Linked DNA regions of Skermanella rosea. The protein of the gene in region 2 binds, or shares a complex with, the protein of the main gene of each other region. Links are inferred from orthologs where the notes say so. Each region holds a gene or a part of one and is shown on either strand. Other genes may lie near its edges. The genes, in order: JL101_RS12170 and pabB.

What was found.
Region 1: the proteins of pabB (region 2) and JL101_RS12170 are in contact, whole or in part, in a solved structure (PDB 8RP0), measured with the Escherichia coli proteins. The link is inferred for Skermanella rosea from one-to-one orthologs.

Annotation. Positions count from the first base shown.
Region 1 is NZ_CP086111.1:2,645,079-2,654,437, reverse strand. The notes cover bases 3,538-6,501. They hold JL101_RS12170 (anthranilate synthase component II), read left to right. Parts: upstream 3,538-4,704; coding sequence 4,705-5,298; downstream 5,299-6,501. Other genes in these bases: trpC (indole-3-glycerol phosphate synthase TrpC), read left to right, coding at 6,329-6,501; trpD (anthranilate phosphoribosyltransferase), read left to right, coding at 5,295-6,332; cueR (Cu(I)-responsive transcriptional regulator), read right to left, coding at 4,040-4,450; JL101_RS12180 (divergent polysaccharide deacetylase family protein), read right to left, coding at 3,538-4,036. In the rest of the region: JL101_RS12195 (peptidylprolyl isomerase), read left to right, coding at 1-1,049; trpE (anthranilate synthase component I), read left to right, coding at 1,056-2,561; JL101_RS12185 (heavy-metal-associated domain-containing protein), read right to left, coding at 2,625-2,837; more of JL101_RS12180, read right to left, coding at 2,894-3,537; more of trpC, read left to right, coding at 6,502-7,132; cyclic pyranopterin monophosphate synthase MoaC, read left to right, coding at 7,129-7,611; JL101_RS12150 (molybdopterin molybdotransferase MoeA), read left to right, coding at 7,608-8,822; transcriptional repressor LexA, read left to right, coding at 8,954-9,359. UniProt on the Escherichia coli protein: Part of a heterodimeric complex that catalyzes the two-step biosynthesis of 4-amino-4-deoxychorismate (ADC), a precursor of p-aminobenzoate (PABA) and tetrahydrofolate.
Region 2 is NZ_CP086111.1:5,283,088-5,292,462, forward strand. What follows is about bases 3,296-6,275. They hold pabB (aminodeoxychorismate synthase component I), read left to right. Parts: upstream 3,296-4,094; coding sequence 4,095-5,456; downstream 5,457-6,275. Other genes in these bases: JL101_RS24695 (aromatic ring-hydroxylating oxygenase subunit alpha), read right to left, coding at 3,296-3,971; JL101_RS24705 (aminotransferase class IV), read left to right, coding at 5,453-6,253. Also shown: JL101_RS24685 (DUF2264 domain-containing protein), read right to left, coding at 1-642; JL101_RS24690 (hybrid-cluster NAD(P)-dependent oxidoreductase), read right to left, coding at 1,518-2,660; more of JL101_RS24695, read right to left, coding at 2,688-3,295; JL101_RS24710 (glycine betaine ABC transporter substrate-binding protein), read right to left, coding at 6,382-7,278; JL101_RS24715 (ABC transporter permease), read right to left, coding at 7,324-8,232; glycine betaine/L-proline ABC transporter ATP-binding protein ProV, read right to left, coding at 8,237-9,375. UniProt on the Escherichia coli protein: Part of a heterodimeric complex that catalyzes the two-step biosynthesis of 4-amino-4-deoxychorismate (ADC), a precursor of p-aminobenzoate (PABA) and tetrahydrofolate.

The DNA.
Region 1 (9,359 bases), 2.6 Mb from region 2 along the record:
ACGAAGAGACCGCGCGGAAGATCGAAACGTCCCTCGGCCAGGGCCAGACCCTCGAGGAGGCGGCGGCGGGCGCCGGTGCGGAGGTGCTGACGCTCAACGGCCTCGCCCGCGAGGATCTGCTCGGCGAACTGGCCGAACCGGTGTTCGCCCTCCAGGAAGGGGCGGTCAGCGCTCCGATCCAGAGCCCTCTCGGCTGGCATGTCATGCGGGTCAAGGATGTCGAGCCGGGCAGCGTGCAGACCTTCGAGCAGGTGCGGGACACTCTCCTGGCCGAGCTGAAGCGCGACCGCGCGGTGGACCAGGTCTACGAACTGGCCAACAAGGTCGAGGACGAGCTGGCCGGCGGTGCCAGCATCGAGGACACGGCCCAGCGGCTCGGCCTCCGCGTGACCCAGGTCGAGGCGATCGACGCGACCGGCCGGCGGCCGGACGGCGGCGCGGTGGAAGGGTTGCCCGGCGCCCAGCAGATCGCCCAGGCGGCTTTCGCGCTTCAGCAGGGCGGAACCGGCAATCTGACCGAGATCCAGGGCGGCGACTATTTCATCGCCCGGGTCGACGCCATCACCCCGGCGGCGCTCCGGCCGCTCGACGCCATCCGCGACGAGGTGGTCGCCGCCTGGCAGGCCGAGCAACGCTCCAAGCTGGCGGCCCAGCGCGCCGAGGAAGTGGCTGAGCGGCTGCGGGCCGGCACGCCGGCCACCGAGGCGGCATCCCTGGTGCCGGGCGCCATCGAGGGCGTGACCCCGCCCCTGACCCGGGCCGGCCGCGAAACCGGCGGCCTGCCGCCCGCTTCCGTCCAGCAGCTCTTCGAGATGGCCCAGGGGGAGGTCGCGGTGGCGCCGACCCAGGACGGGCAGCTGGTTATCCGCCTCCGCGACATCCAGCAGGCCGATCCGGCCGCGTCGGAACCGCAGGTGGCGCAGCTCCGCCAGGGCGTCCAGCAGGCCGTCGCGGGCGACCTTCTGGCCCAGTTCACCGACGCGCTGCGTCAGAGCCATGCGGTGTCGATCCACCAGTCCACCGTCGACTCCCTGTTCCAGCGGAACTGATCCACCATGAAGGCCCTGCCCGCCCGTCCCGGCTTTGTCGAAACCTACGGGGCCGGCCGTCCCCAGGTCGTCTGGACCACGCTGGTCAGCGACCTCGAAACCCCGGTCTCGGCCATGATCAAGCTGGCCGATGGCCAGAAGAACTGCTTCCTTCTGGAATCGGTGACCGGCGGCGAGGTACGCGGCCGATATTCCTTCATCGGGCTGAAACCGGACCTGATCTGGCGGTGCCGGCGCGACAAGGTGGAGATCAACCGGCGAGCCCGGTTCGACGCCCAGGCGTTCGAGCCGACCGGCGAGCCGCCGCTCCAGGCCTTGCGCGGACTGCTGGCGGAAAGCCGGATCGACCTGCCGGCCGAGCTGCCGCCCATGGCGGCCGGGCTGTTCGGCTATCTGGGCTACGACATGGTCCGGCTGATCGAGCGGCTACCCGACGACAACCCGGACATGCTCGGCATTCCGGACGCGATCCTGATGCGGCCGACCATCATCGCGGTGTTCGACGGGATCCAGAACCAGATCACCCTGGTCACGCCGGTCTGGCCGTCTGCCGGCCTGGATGCCGAGGCCGCCTACGACCTGGCCCTGGAGCGGCTGGGCGACGCCATCTCGGACCTGGAGCGCAACCTGCCCTACCGGCGCGAGGCGACGGCGGTGACGCGGGCCCTGCCGGAGCCGGTGTCGAACACCACGCGCGAGGAATATCACGCGATCGTCGAGCGGGCGAAGGAGTACATCCGGGCCGGCGACGTGTTCCAGGTCGTGCCCTCGCACCGGTTCAGCGTCCCGTTCGAGCTGCCGCCCTTCAGCCTGTACCGGGCGTTGCGGCGGCTGAACCCGTCGCCGTTCCTGCTGTACCTGGATTTCGAGGATCTCAGCATCGTCGGGTCCAGCCCGGAGATCCTGGTGCGGCTGCGGGACGGCAAGGTGACGATCCGCCCGATCGCCGGCACCCGCAAGCGTGGCGCCACGCCGGAGGAGGACAAGGCCCTCGCGGCAGACCTGCTGTCCGATCCCAAGGAACTGTCGGAGCACCTGATGCTGCTCGACCTGGGCCGCAACGATGTCGGGCGCGTGGCCGAGATCGGCTCCGTGACGGTGACGGAACGCATGGTGATCGAGTACTACTCCCACGTCATGCACATCGTTTCGAACGTCGAAGGAACGATCGACCCGAAATACGACGCGCTGGACGCGCTGTTCGCAGGATTTCCCGCCGGTACGGTATCGGGAGCGCCCAAGGTGCGGGCCATGGAGATCATCGACGAGCTGGAGAAGGCCCGGCGCGGGGTCTATGGCGGCTGCGTCGGCTATTTCGGCGCGAACGGCGCCATGGATACCTGCATCGCGCTGCGCACCGCCGTGCTGAAGGACGGCGTGATGCATGTCCAGGCCGGCGGCGGCGTGGTCGCCGACAGCGATCCGGAATCCGAGTACCAGGAAACGGTGAACAAGTCCCGCGCGCTGATCCGTGCGGCGGAAGAGGCCGTCAGGTTCGCCTCGTCGCGGTGACCATCGCGGTGACGCGGCCGGCGGGAAGCCGGCCGCTCCTCCCGGCGCAGCGGGCGACGGCGGTCAGGCCGCCGACGCCACGCCGTCGAAATCGAACCCGGCGCCTTCGACAGCGTCCTTGACGGCGTCCGCCGACAGGCTGCCGTCCACCGCGACGGTACCGGCCGCCAGGTCGACCTCGACCTTCGCCTGCCCGTCCTTGGCGATGATGGCATTGGTGACCGACCGGGCGCAGCCGCCGCAGGTCATTCCGGATACCTTGTACGTCGTGCTCATGGTTCTCTCCTCGGTGCTTCTGGTTGGATAGTGGACATCGCTTCAGCCGTGGGGCTTCAGCCGTTGGGCTGGCGGTGCTTCAGGACGGCGCTCACGGGCACCAGCGCGAAGCCGCGCGCAGCGACGGCCGGAAGCCATTGCGCCAGCGCGTCGACCGTGGCGTCGTGCGGGTGGCCGATCGCGACGGCGTAGCCCTGCCGCCTGGCCACGGCCTCGACCTTCGCGAGGCTGGCCCGCACCGACGCGGGGCTCATGTCGTGGTCCAGGAAGACATCCCGGCCGACGGTCGGCACCTGCAGTTCGCGGGCGATGCCGGAGGCGACGCTACGCGTCGTGGTGCGGCTGTCCAGGAACATCAGCCCGCGCCGGTGAAGCTCCGACAGGACGGTACGCATGCCCGGCCGGTCCTCGGTGAACCGGCTGCCCATGTGGTTGTTGATGCCGATATACCCGTCGAACGCCTTCAGGCCCTGTTCGAGCCGCCGCAGCAGCTCTCCGCTGCCGGCGCTCACCGTCATGGCGCCCGGCCCGGGATCTATGTCGCCGCCCTGGGGCTCCATCGGGATATGGACCATCAACTCGTGCCCGGCCGCGCGGGCCGCCCGGGTCTGCCGGGGCAGGTCGTTGGCATAGGGCAGCCACGCCAGGGTCAGCGGCCCCGGCAGCCCGACGACGCGGGCGCTCCTCTTGCGGTCGAGCCCCATGTCGTCGATCACGATCGCGATCATCGGACCCGAATGGGGCACCGTGAACGGCAGGGCGTTCTTCAGCCACGCGGGCGTCCCGGGAGCCACCTGGGCGGGCGGCACGGCGGGCGCCATGGGCGGCGGCAGCACGGAGGCCAGGATGGCCGGCGCCGGAACCGGCTTGACCGCCTGGGCCGGCGGCGGGGACTCGGGCGGAACGGCCTCCGCGGGCGTGGAAAGACGGGGAGGTTCGACCGGCGGCGTCTCGATCCGCGGAGCGGTCGGACGCACCGGCGCGGGACGGACGGTCGCGACCTGTGCCGGGGGGCGCTCCGGCTCGTGGCGGTACACGAAGCCGAATATCGCGCCGGCTCCGAACGTGGCGGCGATCGCCGCGGCGGCCAGGGCCACCGGCCTGATGCGGCCGCCGAGCGCCCTCAGCGCGACTCCCCTGGGCAGGGATCTCGGCCGGGCGCGCCGCGGTTTCGACGGTTTGGACTTGGAAGAGGCCATGGGTCAGGCGCAATGCTCCGCCGACGTGGGTGTCGCCAGCGATTCGAGGATGGGACAGTCCGGTCGATCGTCGCCGTGGCAACGGTCCACCAGCGTGAGCAGCGATTCGCGGATGCTGCGCAGTTCGGCGATCTTCGCGTCGATCTCCGCGATGTGGCCGCGCGCGAGGGCCTTCACGTCGGCGCTGGCCCGGCTGCGGTCGCGCCACAGGGCCAGCAGGCTGCCGACGTCCCGGACGGAGAACCCCAGTGATCGGGCATGCGACACGAAGCGCAGGGTCTGGACCTCCTCCTCCGTGTAGACGCGATAACCGTTGGAGCTTCGGCCTGCCGACGAGATCAGGCCGATGCTCTCGTAATAGCGGATCGTCTTGGCCGGTACGCCCGACCGTTTCGAAGCCGTTCCGATGTTCATTGACCAGGTTCCCCATTCGACAGCGCGTTACGATCGGTCGTGATCGTTAACGGATCGTTACTCCACGGAGCTTGCCCATGCGTCCCGTGCCACATCCCGATATGGGGCTTCCAGTGGTGGGAAGGTCAAGGCCCAACCCCATGAACCCCGCCCTATGATCCCTGCCGCGGCCCAAGCGGCGCGCTGGAAATCCGCGGGCGCGCCTTGTAGGGTATCGGCTCACTGTTTCCCATTTGTTTGCCGCGGATTGCCGCATGCTGCTGCTGATCGACAATTATGACAGTTTCACCTACAACCTCGTCCATTTCCTGGGGGAACTGGGCGCCGAGATCGTGGTGAAGCGCAACGACGCACTGACGGTGGCACAGGCGCTCGATCTGCGCCCCGACGGCATCGTGCTGTCTCCCGGTCCCTGCGACCCCGACAGGGCCGGCATCTGCCTGGACATGATCGCCGCCGCCGCCGAACGGCACTTGCCGCTGCTGGGCGTCTGCCTGGGCCATCAGGCCATCGGGCAGGCGTTCGGCGGGCACGTGGTCCGGGCGCCGGCGCCGATGCACGGCAAGATCAGCATGATGAGCCATTCCGGAGAGAGCGTGCTGGCGGGATTGCCCTCGCCCTTCCCGGCGACCCGCTACCATTCCCTGATCGTCGAGCGCGAGACCCTGCCCGACTCGCTCAAGGTGACGGCGGAGAGCGAGGACGGCCTGATCATGGGCCTGATGCACCGCGAGCTGCCAATCCACGGCGTGCAGTTCCACCCGGAAAGCATCGCGTCCGAGAACGGCCACGCGCTGCTGGCGAACTTCGTCCGGATGACCGGCGCCCCGGCGGAGCACGCGGCATGACGGCCGACATGTCGGACATGAAGGCGATCCTGGCCGGCGTTGCCGCAGGCCGGCGCCTCGGCGAGTCGGAGGCCGAGCTCGCCTTCGACATCATCATGTCGGGCAACGCGACGCCGGCGCAGATGGGCGGCTTCCTGATGGCGCTTCGGGTGCGCGGCGAGACGGTGGAGGAGATCACCGGCGCCGCCCGCACCATGCGGGCCAAGGCGGTGCCGATCAAGGCCCCTCCCGGAACGATCGACACCTGCGGCACGGGCGGCGACGCGTCCGGCACCTACAACATCTCGACCGCGACGGCCCTGGTGGTGGCATCCTGCGGCGTCCCGGTCGCCAAGCACGGCAACCGTGCGGCGTCGAGCAAGTCCGGCGCCGCCGACGTGCTGACCGCGCTGGGCGTCGACATCGAGTGCGAGATGGCCCTGGTGCAGCGGGCGCTCGACGAGATCGGCATCTGCTTCCTGATGGCGCCGAGGCACCATACGGCCATGCGCAACGTGGCGGGAACGCGGGTCGAGTTGGGAACCCGGACGATCTTCAACCTGATGGGGCCGCTGTCGAACCCGGCGGGCGCCAAGCGCCAGCTTCTCGGCGTCTTCTCCAAGGAATGGCTGGAGCCGATCGCCCAGGTCCTGGCCCGGCTGGGATCGGAAACCGCCTGGGTCGTCCACGGCTCCGATGGGTTGGACGAACTGACCACCACCGGCGCCTCCCATGTGGCGCAGCTGAAGGACGGCGTGGTCACCCGGTTCGACATCGATCCGTCGCAGGCCGGGCTGCTGCTGTCCAGTCCCTCCGACCTTAAGGGCGGCGACGCCGCGACGAACGCCGAGGCGCTGAACGCGGTCCTGGCCGGCGCCCACGGGGCCTACCGCGACATCGTGCTGCTGAACAGCGCGGCGGCCCTGCTGGTCGCCGGCAAGGCCCCGGACCTGGCCGGAGCCGTTGCCCTGGGCCGGGACGCCATCGACAGTGGCCGCGCACGGACCGTGCTCGACCGCCTGATCGCCATCACCAACAGCGGAGGCTCGGCATGAGCGACGTCCTCACCCGCATCTGTGCCGACAAGCGCGCCCATGTGGCGGCGCGGCGCGCCGAGCGCAGTTTCGCCGAGATCGACCGCGCCGCCCTGAAGGCCGACCCGCCGCGGGGCTTCACGGCATCCCTGCGCCGGAAGCTGGCCTCGGGAGACTATGGCCTGATCGCAGAAATCAAGCGAGCATCACCGAGCAAAGGGTTGATCCGGCAGGATTTCAACCCGGCGGAGCTGGCGCGGGCCTATCAGGCCGGCGGGGCCGCGTGCCTGTCCGTGCTGACCGACATCCCCTATTTCCAGGGCCAGGATTCATTCCTGGTGGAAGCCCGTGCGGCTTGCGAATTACCGTGTCTTCGCAAGGACTTCATGCTTGATCCTTATCAGGTGGTTGAAGCGCGGGCACTGGGGGCCGACTGCATCCTGCTGATCATGGCCGCCCTTGACGACGCGACGGCCCGCGAGTTGGCCGAGGTGGCGGCTCGCTACGGCATGGACGTCCTGGTGGAGGTCCACGACGGCGTGGAACTCGACCGCGCACTTGATCTTCCATGTGAACTGATCGGCATCAATAACAGGAATCTCAAGACGTTGACGGTCGATCTTGCCGTCACGGAGGAACTGGCGGCACGTGTTCCCGCGGACCGCCTGCTGGTCAGCGAGAGCGGTCTCTACGGGCCCGAGGACCTGGAGCGGATGGACAGGGCCGGCGCCCGCTGCTTCCTGGTCGGCGAGAGCCTGATGCGCCAGTCCGATGTGACGGAGGCCACCCGGTCCCTGCTGACCCGCCGGGCCGCCGCATGACCGGCGGCTTCACGCATTTCGACGCCGAGGGACGCGCCGTGATGGTCGACGTCTCCGACAAGGACGAGACGGAGCGGACGGCGACCGCCACCGGGTCGGTCTTCATGGCGGCGGAGACCCTGGCCCTGATCCTGTCCGGCGGGGTGGAGAAGGGCGACGTGCTGTCCGTCGCGCGGCTCGCCGGGATCATGGCGGCCAAGCGGACGCCCGACCTGATCCCGCTCTGCCACCCGCTGGCGCTGACCTCGGTCAAGCTGGACCTGACCTGCGACCCCGGCCGCAACGCCGTGGACATCACGGCGACCTGCAAGCTGAAGGGCCGCACCGGCGTCGAGATGGAGGCCCTGACGGCCGTGTCGGTCGCGGCTCTCACCGTCTACGACATGTGCAAGGCGGTGGACCGCGCCATGACCATCGGCGACGTGCGGCTGGCCCATAAGGCGGGCGGAAAGAGCGGCGAGTACGGGACTCCGCGATGATCTCCGTCGCCGAAGCACGGTCCCGCGTCCTCGCCGCCTTGTCGCCACTGCCGGCCGAACTGGTCGGACTGACCGAGGCGCTCGGCCGCGTGACGGCGGAGGACGTGACCGCCCGGCTCACCCAGCCGCCGGTCTCCATGTCGGCGATGGACGGCTATGCGGTGCGGTGCGCCGACGTGGCGCAGATCCCCGCGAAGCTGCGCCGCATCGGGGAAGCTCCGGCCGGAAACGCCTTCAGGGGGCATGTCGGTCCGGGAGAGGCGGTCAGGATCTTCACGGGCGCGCCGATGCCCGACGGGGCCGACGCCGTCGTCATGCAGGAGGACACCGAGTCGGACGGCGCCACGGTCACCGTCCTCCGGTCGGTCGGTCGCCACCGGCATGTCCGGCTGGCGGGGATCGATTTCCGGCAGGGGCAAGTCGGTATACCGGCCGGACGCATGCTCACGGCGCGGGACATCGGGCTTGCCGCCGCGATGAACTGGCCCTGGCTCCGCGTCCGCCGCCGCCCCCGGGTCGCGATCCTGGCGACGGGCGACGAGATCGTGCTTCCCGGGGAGGCTCTCGGGCCGGGCCAGATCGTCAGCTCGAACGCCTTCGCCCTGGCCGGCCTGATCACGGCCTGCGGCGGCGTTCCGGTCAATCTGGGCGTGGCCCTGGACACGCCGGAGTCGCTGGCCCGACTCGTCGCGGGTGCCGAGCGGGCGGACATCCTGGTCACGTCCGGCGGGGCCTCGGCGGGCGAGTATGATCTCGTGCGCGCCGTGCTGGGCGACCGCGGCATGGACCTGGATTTCTACAAGATCGCCATGCGGCCGGGCAAACCGCTGATGTTCGGCCGGCTGGGCGATGTGCCGGTCCTGGGCCTGCCCGGCAATCCGGTGTCGAGCCAGGTCTGCGCCATCCTGTTCCTCAGGCCGGCGCTCCGCCGCCTGCTCGGGCTTCCGGCGGAGGAAGGATCGCGCCGCACCGCAGTCCTGGGGCGTCCCGTCAAGCAGAACGACCAGCGCGAAGATTACCTGAGGGCATCGCTGAGTATCGGCCCGGACGGCGAACTGGTCGCCAACCCCTTCGAATCGCAGGACAGTTCGCTGCTGACGGTGCTTGCCCGGGCCGACTGCCTGGTGGTCCGCCCGCCCTTCGCGCCGGCCGCATCGGCCGGCGACACTGTCGAATTTCTTCCCCTGGGCGGCGGAGTCCTGAGTCTTTAGGTGACCGGACCTGCCGGACAAGGGTAAAAATGTTCAGCGAATGCTTGACGCCTTCCGCGAACCAAACTAGAACATAGATTGATGTTTTTGTTTTGTTCTGGACCGGTTGGTCCCGCGCGCAGGGGGCGTAGATGCTGACACGTAAACAATACGAGCTTCTGCTCTTCATCAACGACCGGCTGGGCGAAGGCGGGGTCTCGCCCTCGTTCGACGAGATGAAGGATGCCCTGGGATTGAAGTCGAAGTCGGGTATCCACCGGCTGATCACCGGGCTGGAGGAGCGCGGTTTCATCCGTCGCCTGCCCCACCGTGCCCGCGCGCTCGAGGTGCTCCGGCTGCCGGAAGGTGCGGAAGCCGGTGCGGCCCGCCAGCAGCAGCGCGCGCCCGACCGCCCGAAGTTCCAGCCCAACGTCATCAAGGGCGATTTCACCGGCGCCCTGGCCGGCCGCGAGGCCAGCACCGAGGCCGAGGCGATCCAGCTTCCGCTCTACGGTCGGATCGCTGCCGGTACGCCGATCGAGGCGCTGCGCGACAACA
Region 2 (9,375 bases):
ATTGTTGTCGCGGACCTTCACGGTCAGGGCCGGGGACAGCCAAGCGCCGATCCGGTCCCGCTCGGCGGGGGTCAGGCGGTCCCAGATGCGCTCCCGGGTCATCCACAGGATGCGGGCGACATCGGCGGCCTCGACGGTGCGCTGGTTGTAATCCCGCAGGTCGCCCCAGTAGGCGTCGCCTTCCCTGTCCGTCCCGGCCAGCACCCCGGCCCGCAGGACCTCGACCAGATCCACCTCGCCGATGCCGCCGCCGAGCCGGACCACGGGATCGCGGCCGGAATGGATCCAGGCCGCCGCGAGGACCGCCGTCCTGGCGAACCCTTCGAAACCGTTGATCGCATACCCCGCCCCGCTCGGCGCGCCGGGGTACTGGACCCGTTCGCCCCCGGGCGAGCGGTACGTCATGTATCCTTCCATGAAGTAGGTGAACAAAGCCTCGTACCGCTCCTCCACCCCGGCCGCGGGATCGAGAAACGCCGACCGGAGCGCCTCGTCCCGCCGCGTCGGCTCGGATTCGGCCGCCTCGTAGCTCAACCAGCCCGGAATGCCGCGCATCTTGAGATAACCTGCATAGACGCCGCCGAGAAGGAACAGACCTGTGACGAGGAAAAGGAACCACTTACGCGAAAAACGCGACTTCATTCAGAGCCAAACCTCAACGTGCCAGACAAACAAAAGCCGCGGCATCCGGTGCGGACGCGAGTTGCCGAGGCCACGAACCCGGATTGTCTATGCTCCGGGCCGGAATATCTGTGAGTTGTATCTCAGGGATGGCACGAAGGCGAAGCTTTAGGTTGAGAAAATACGGATGCCTTCAAAGTTTTCATGACAATCCCGGGGCTCTCCATAAGCCAGGAAAAGGGGTCGGAGTGGATATGCCGGGGCAACCAGATCCTTGCCCGCCTGATTGGATCGCCCCGGCACCGGCGAATGGCCGGGCGGCAATCAACCTGACGGTTTCACGCCGGAAGAAACCCCACCCCGATGAACGGGATGGAAATCTCATGATAATAGGTGTAAAAGCCTATCATCCAACTCTCCCGAAGGGTCCCGCCATGCCCGACACCGCCGTCCCGGCACACGCCCGCCACCCGGAAACTTCCGGCCGGGCATGCCAGCGATCCGGGCCTGCTTGGCCTTCCCAGGCGTACCCGCGAGAAAACCGGAAGACGGATGGGGCATCGTGCCGGGTTCGGCGACGGACGGCGGCCGATGGAGGAGCCGGGCCCGGGTGCTCGCAGGAGGTTACGGCGAGTGATGACGGATCATGACATTCACGGCCTTACCCCAGGGGTGCCGACGATCGCGCCGGCGGACTCCGAAACCGTGCTTCATGTCCACGCAGCCCGCGGCCAGCCGCCCGTGCCGGTGCCGCGCGACCCACCGGCACGGGAAGAAGTGGGACCCACGCCCGCGCCCCGAACTCGCCGACGGAGCCGCGGTGCATGACGACAGATGATGACGTTTCCGGCCTTACCCCGGGGCGACAGCACCCGATCCGCCGACCGGTTCCCCGCCTACCGGTCCACCACCACGTCGCTGGTCGGCTTGGAGCAGCACAGCAGCACCTGCCCGGCGTCGATCTCGCGCTGGCGGATGCCGCCGCCGTGCTGCATGTCCACGGTGCCGGCGACCAGCTTGCTCTTGCAGGTGCCGCACAATCCCTTGGTGCAGGAGGACGGCAGGCGCATGCCCGCCATCCGCGCGGCGCTCAGGATGGACGTCCCGGCATCACACTCGATCACCCGCCCGGTCTTGGCGAACTCCACCCGGAAGGTGCGCGCGACCGCCTCGGGGGGCGGCACCGGCACCACAGCAGAAGCCGCCGCCGCATCAGGCTGGACCTCGGCCAGGGTCGCGAAGTCGAAGCTCTCCTCGTGATAGCGCCGCATGTCGAAGCCGGCCTCGGCCAGCATCGCCCGTACCGCCGCCATGTAGGGCGCCGGGCCGCAGGTGAAGACGGTGCGTTCCTCCAGGTCCGGCGCGATCAGCCGCAGCATCGGCAGGGTCAGCCGCCCCCGGAAGCCGCTCCAGGCGCGCTCGGTGCCCGTCGTCTCGCAGACATAGGCGGTCGAGAACCGGGGCAGGTTGCGCGCCATCAGGTCCAGCTCGGTCCGGAAGATGATGTCGGCCGGGCTGCGGGCGCTGTGGACGAACACGATGTCCCGGTCCTGGGCAAGGTCGTGGTACGTCCGCGCCATCGACATCAGCGGCGTGATTCCGCTGCCGCCGGACAGGAACAGGTATTTCGGTGCCGGATGGTCGATCGCCGTGAAGTCCCCCAGCGGGCCGACCGCGCGCAGCTCCATCCCCGGCTTAAGGGTGTCGTGCAGCCAGTTGGAGACGGGGCCGCCCGGCACCCGCTTGACCGTGATGGAGATCAGGTGGCCGCGGGTCGGCGCGGAGGAGATCGTGTAGCAGCGGTTGATCACCTGCCCGCCGATCGGCAGGTCCAGGGTGATGAACTGGCCGGGCTTGTAGCGGAACAGGCGCGGCTCCCGCGCCGAGAAGACGAAGGTCCTGACGTCATGGGTCTCGTCCCGGACCTGCCGGCAGACCAGGACGTCGTCGATCTCCGGGTCCCATCCCGGCAGCTCCCGGGTGACCTGGGAGGCCAGGGCGTCTTCCGCGGAGGTCTCCAGGACAGGTGCGTCACTCATCAGCATCACCGGTTTCCTGCTCTCATCTCAGCGTGCGCCGTCGCCCGGACCGCGGGCGGCGTTATGGGCCGACATGCGGCCGACATACCAGTTGGTGAATTTCTCGACGAGCATCTCGGTATGGACCGAATAGGGGCCGGGCTCGTAGGCCGGGCTGCGGGCACCCGCCTGGGCATAGCCGACCAGCTCGCCGTCCTGGTTGTTGGTCGCGGCCCAGACCGAGATCAGGTTGCGCAGGTCGTAGTCCACGCCCTCGACCGCGTCCTTGTGGACCAGCCACTTGGTGCGCAGCAGCGTGCGCTCCGGGCTGAGCGGCAGCACCGAGAAGGTCACGATGTGGTCGCTCATGAAATGGTGCCAGGAGTTCGGCTGGGTCCAGACCGACAGCCCGCCGAGCTTGGCGTCGTTCAACCCGCCCAGCAGCTTCTTGCAGGCCACCTGCGTGTTCATGGTCTGGGACTCGCCGTGCTGGTCGATCGGCAGGCGCTGGGCGCGGTAGCCGGTCACCCGGTCGTCCAGATGGTCCACCTCCCGCGCGCCGATGCCCCGCGCCTCGCACCGGGCCTCCAGGTCGCGGACCAAGCCGTCGTAGCGGGCGATCTGCTCGCGCCCCACGTCGTCCACCTCGTCCGGCGCAAAGCCGAAGCCGTAGGCGAACAGCGGGATCGTCAGTTCGGGATGATTGACCGAGCAGTGGTAGCATTCACGGTTGTTCTCCATCGTGAGCTTCCAATTGCCCTCCTCGATGAGGTCGATCTGCTGCACCACCTTCGCGTTGGCGATGTCGTGGGGTGCGATGTAGGGCTCCAGGTCGCGCGCCATGTCCTCGATGTCGGCCGGCGGCTCGGCGGCCAGGCAGATGAAGATCAGGCCGGCGACGTTGCGCAGATGGACCTTCTTCAGGCCATGGCACGCGGTGTCGAAGCCCGGCCCCATGTGCTCGGCGAACAGCAGCGAGCCGTCCAGGCCGTAGGTCCATTGATGGTAGCGGCAGACGATGTTGCCGACCGTCGTCTTCTCGTCCAGCACCAGCCGGGCGCCCCGATGCCGGCAGACATTGTGGAAGGCCCGCAGGCCCATGTCGTCGTCGCGGGCGATGATGACCGAGGCGGCGCCGATATCCACCACCATGCAGTCGCCCGGCTCCGGCACGTCGGGCTCGACGCCCACATAGATCCAGTGCCGCCGGAAGATGATGTCGAGGTCCGCTTCGAAGATCTCGCCGCTGGTATAGAACGGCGCTTCCAGGCTATAGCCCGGCTTGCGCCGCCGGAGCAGGCTTTCCAAAGAGGATGCAACCATCGTCGACATGCAAAGGCTCTCCCGCGGCAATCGGGCGCTCGTCCCGCCCGAAGCCGATGGTGCGACGGACGGACTGGCCGGGCCTCCGCAAATGCGTCATTTTTCTCTCAAAGCGCGACATCGTCCGAGACCATGATCATCCGAGAGATCGACTGGCGCGACCCCGTCCCGGCCTTCGCCCCCTGGGCGTCGGACTCCTTCGCCGTGCTGTTCGACAGCGCCGCGGACGGGGATGCCCGCAGCCGATGGAGCTACCTCGCGGTCGAGCCCTTCCGCACGATCCTGGCCGGCCCGGGCGGCGTCGATGTGGACGGGCTGCCGGCAACGGGCGATCCCTTCGCCGTGCTGGAGGCCGAGCTGGGGCGGACCCCGATGGCTCCCGGCGCTGGGCCGGCGCCCTGGTGCGGCGGCGCGGCCGGCTTCCTGGGCTACGGCCTGGGCCGCCATCTGGAGCGCCTGCCCTGCCGCCACGGCGACGACCTCGGCATCCCGGACATGGCGATCGGCCTCTACGACGTGGTCGTCGCCTTCGACCACCGGGAGCGGCGCTGCTGGATCACCTCGATCGGCGGGACCGGAAAGCTGGACGCGGTGGCCGCCCGGCTTGAAGCCGCACCTCCCGCCCCGGCGGAGCCGTCCCCTTCCGCCGGGCCGTGGCGGGCGGAGCTGACGCGGGCCGAATACGAGCGGCGGGTCGGCCGGGTGCTGGACTATATCCGGGCCGGCGACATCTTCCAGGCGAACTTCACCGGCCGCTTCACCGCCGGCCGGCCGGCGGCACTGGGCGGTTTCGACCTCTACCGGCGCCTGCGCGCCTTGAGTCCCGCGCCGTTCGCGGCCTATGCCGCCTGCGGCTCCCGGCTCGGCCTCGCGAGCGCGTCGCCGGAACGGTTCCTGAAGCTGTCGGCCGATGGCCATGTCGAGACCCGGCCGATCAAGGGCACCCTGCCGCGCGGCGCCACGGCCGAGGAGGACGCGCGCAATGCCCGCACCCTCGCCGCCAGCGCCAAGGACCGCGCCGAGAACCTGATGATCGTGGACCTGATGCGCAACGACCTGGGGCGCGTCGCCCGGACCGGCAGCGTCACGGTGCCCAGCCTGTACGCGCTGGAGAGCTTCGCCAGCGTCCATCACCTGGTCTCGGTGGTGGAGGCGGAGCTTCGCCCCGGCGTCGGCCCGGTCGGCCTGCTGCGCGCCACCTTTCCCGGCGGATCGGTCACCGGCGCGCCGAAGATCCGCGCCATGGAGATCATCGACGAGCTGGAGGCCTGCCGACGCGGCCCCTATTGCGGCGCGCTGGCCTGGATCGGGTTCGACGGCGCCATGGACAGCAGCATCCTGATCCGCACTCTGATGGTGATGCCGGACCGCATCGCCGCCCATGCCGGCGGCGGCATCGTCTCCGACAGCGACCCGGCGCGGGAGTACGAGGAAATGCTGGTCAAGATCACGCCGCTGCTGCGCGCGGCGGATCCGGAATGGAGGGCGGAGTGAAAATCTGGCTGAACGGTGCGCTGACCGAAGCGGATGTGGCGCGGATCGACCCGGCCGACCGGGGCTTCACGCTGGGCGACGGTCTGTTCGAGACGATCCGGGTCGCGGCCGGGCGCCCCTGCCACCTGGATCGCCACTTGGCGCGGCTGGCCGACGGGGCGGCGGTGTTGGGCATTCCGCTGCCGATGGAGACACCGGAAATCGCCGCCGGGATCGCTTCCCTGCTGGCGGAGACGGAATGGGCGGAAGCGGCGGTACGGCTGACCCTGACGCGGGGACCGGCGCCGCGCGGCCTGCCGCCGCCCGACACGCCCCGGCCGACGCTGCTGGCGACGGCGGCTCCGGCCTCCCCGCCCCCGGCGCCGGCCCGCGCGGTGATCGCCCGCTCGACCTGCCGGAACGAGCTGTCACCGCTCTCCCGGCTCAAGAGCCTGAACTATCTCGACGGCATCCTGGCCCGGCGCGAGGCGGTCGACCGCCGCGCCGACGACGCGCTGCTTCTGAACACCCGCGGCCGCCTGGCCGAGGCCACCGTCGGCAACGTCTTCGCCGTGATCGACGGCGTGCTGATGACTCCGCCCGCCACCGAGGGAGCGCTGCCGGGCATCGCGCGCGGCTTGGCGATCGAGCGCCTGGCGGTGGTCGAGCGCCCCGTGACGGTCGAGGAACTGCTGCATGCCACGGAGATCGCCGTCACCAACAGCCTGGGCGTCAGGCCGGTAGCCACTCTGGAAGGCCGGCCTCTGGAGAGCCGCACCGCGGCCTCCGAACTGGCCCGCGTGATTTTTTCTGCGTAGGTCGGCCTTCGCCCGCAGGGCGAACGCCGACACCATGCGGGAACGTCGGAGTCCGCCGTCGGCGTTCGCCCTGCGGGCGAAAGCCGACCTACGGTGTTTCGAACTCGGCGATCGATGTCAGTGGCCGCTCAGCCGGCCTTCAACTGGCCGGTGACCCAGTATTCGATCCGCTCCGGGTTCTTCTTGATGTAGTTGTCAACCGCCTGCTCGTAGCTGCTGCTCTGGGCCTCGAACATGATCGCCTCGACGTCAGCCAGCGGCAGCACCATGCGGCCCAGGAACTCGTAGGCCTCCGGCTGGTCCTGGTAGAACCCCTTGCGGACCAGCTTGTTGACGCTCTCCAGCCCGCCCAGCGATCCCTTGGGATCGTCCAGGTAGCGCAGCTCGTGCTTGGCGAACATCCAATGCGGGCTCCAGCTGGTGGCCACGATCCAGTCCTTGCGGCGCTCCGCCCGTTCGACGCCGGCGAGCATAGCGGCGTCGCTGGCCGAGATCAGCTGGTAGTCCGTCAGGCCGTAGTCCTTCAGCGCCTGTTCGGACGCCTGCATCAGCCCCGCGCCGGGGTCGATGCCCTGGATCTTGCTGCCGAGCTTCTGCTTCACCTCGGGCTTGCTCAGGTCCTCGATGCTCTTCAGCTCGGACTCCGGGATGTAGGCCGGAACCACCCAGCCCAGCTTGGCGCGGGTATACATCGGGCCGAGATCGTCCACGTCCTGACCGACCTTGTCCAGGTAGGGCTTGTGGGTCAGCGGTTGCCACGACATCAGCATGGCGTCGAGGTTGCCCGACGCGATGCCCTGGTACTGGATGCCGATATCGGCCATGGTCAGCTGGACCGTGTAGCCCATGCGGTCTTCCATGACCTTCTTCGCCAGCTTGGTCACCGCCTCGGCGTCGGACCAAGCCGTCCAGCCGATGTTGATCTTCTTCTCGGCGGCCAGCGCGGGACCGGCCAGTGCGGCCACCATCACGGCGGCGGCGGCCGAGGTTGCGGCGACGCTCAAAGCCCTGGAAAAAATTCCCATCTTCTGTTAGCCTCCTGTATCATCATTCTGATTTTTGCCCGACGCTTAATGCGTCGGGTTCGAACGGGCCGGCGACGGCATCAGCCGTTGCAGGAATGCCGGCATCACGAAGCGGCCCTTGGAGGGTGCCGCGGCCTTGGCCCCGAAGCTCTGGGTGATGCGGTCAAGGATGATCGCGAGTAGCACGACGGCCAGGCCGCTCTTGAAGCCCAGCCCGATGTCGAGCCGCTGGATGCCCTGGAGCACCACGTTGCCGAGCCCGCCGGCGCCGATCATCGAGGCGATCACGACCATCGACAGCGCCAGCATCATGGTCTGGTTGATGCCGGCCATGATCGACGGCCGGGCGTTGGGAAGCTGGACCCGGAACAGCAGCTGGCGGTCGGTGCAGCCGAAGGCGCGGGCGGCCTCCACGATCTCGACCGGGACCTGCTGGATGCCCAGCGCGGTCAGGCGGACCGCCGGGGGCATCGCGAAGATCACGGTGGCGATGATGCCCGGGACCCGGCCCAGGCCGAAGAACATGACGGCCGGGATCAGGTACACGAAGGCCGGCATGGTCTGCATGAAGTCCAGCGTCGTCTTGGAGATGCCCTCGACCAGCTTGCTCCGCGCCATCCAGACGCCGAGCGGCACGCCCAGGATCAGGCTGAGCATGGTAGCCGCCAGCACAAGGCCCAGCGTCGAGATCGTCTCGGTCCACAGGCCCATGGAGACGATCAGCAACAGCGCCACCAGCGTGAACAGCCCGAAGCGCAGGCTGACCCGCCAGCCGGAGAAGGCGGTCAGCAGGGCGATCATCAGCCAGACCGGCAGGGCCAGCAGCGCCCCGTCGATCGTGGCGCCGAATCCGTCCACCACGGCGGCGATGCCGTCCAGGAACGGCTGGAAATTGTCGAGGATATAGTTGACGAGGTCTTCGACCCAGATGTCGAGCGGGATCTGGAAATCCATCGGGTCAGCCCTCCCGGTCCAGGGTCTTCAGCAGGGACGAGGGCGAGATCGAGCCGACCAGCTTGTTCTCGCCGTCCACCACGGGGACCGGGCATTCGGTCGAGGCGACGGTGCGCATCACCTCGTGCAGCGGAGTCTCGGCCGAGATCGGATCGACGTCGGGCAGAAAGGCGTGGACGAAGCGGGGCTGGTCCTCCGCCGCCAGCGCGCGCTCCAGCGAGCTGCGCGACACGGTGCCCTGGTAGCGCTGGTCCTGGTCGTGGACATAGCCGTATTCCTGGTTGCCCCCGGCCAGCTTCTCCAGCGCCGGCTGGAGCACGCCCGGCGTGCGGACGACGGCCGTCGCCTCCTGGAAATGCGCCACGTCGCCGGCGCGCAGCACGCGCGACACGTCCACGTTGCGGAAGAAGGAGCGGACATAATCGTCGGCCGGGTTGCGCAGGATCTCGAAGGGCGTGCCGACCTGGACGATGCTGCCGCCCTCCATGATCGCGATCCGGTCGCCGATCCGCATGGCCTCGTCAAGGTCGTGGGAGATGAAGATGATGGTCCGCTTGTGCTCGCGCTGGAGGCGCAGCAGCTCGTCCTGCATCTCGGTCCGGATCAGCGGGTCGAGGGCGGAGAAGGCCTCGTCCATCAGCATGATGGTCGGGTTGTTGGCGAGCGCCCGGGCAAGGCCGACACGCTGCTGCATGCCGCCCGACATCTCGCGCGGATAGCGCTGGGCGTACTGGCCCAGCCCGACCTGCTCCAGCGCCTCCAGGGCAGCCTCGTGGCGCTTCTGCTTGGGCACGCCTGCGATCTCGAGCCCGAAGGCGGCATTGTCCAGCGCGGTCAGGTGGGGCATCAGCGCGAAGGACTGGAACACCATGCTCATGTCCTTGCGGCGGACGCCGATCAGTTCCTTCTTCGACATCTGCACGAGGTCGCGCCCGTCGAACACGATCTTGCCGGCGCTCGGCTCGATCAGGCGGTTGAGCAGGCGGATCATGGTAGACTTGCCCGAGCCGGACAGGCCCATGATCACGAAGATCTCGCCGCTGCGGACCTGGAAGCTCGCATCCTTGACGCCGACGGTGACGCCCAGCTTCTTGAACACCTCGTCCTTGGTGGCGCCCGCGTTCAGCATGTCGAGCGCCGGCT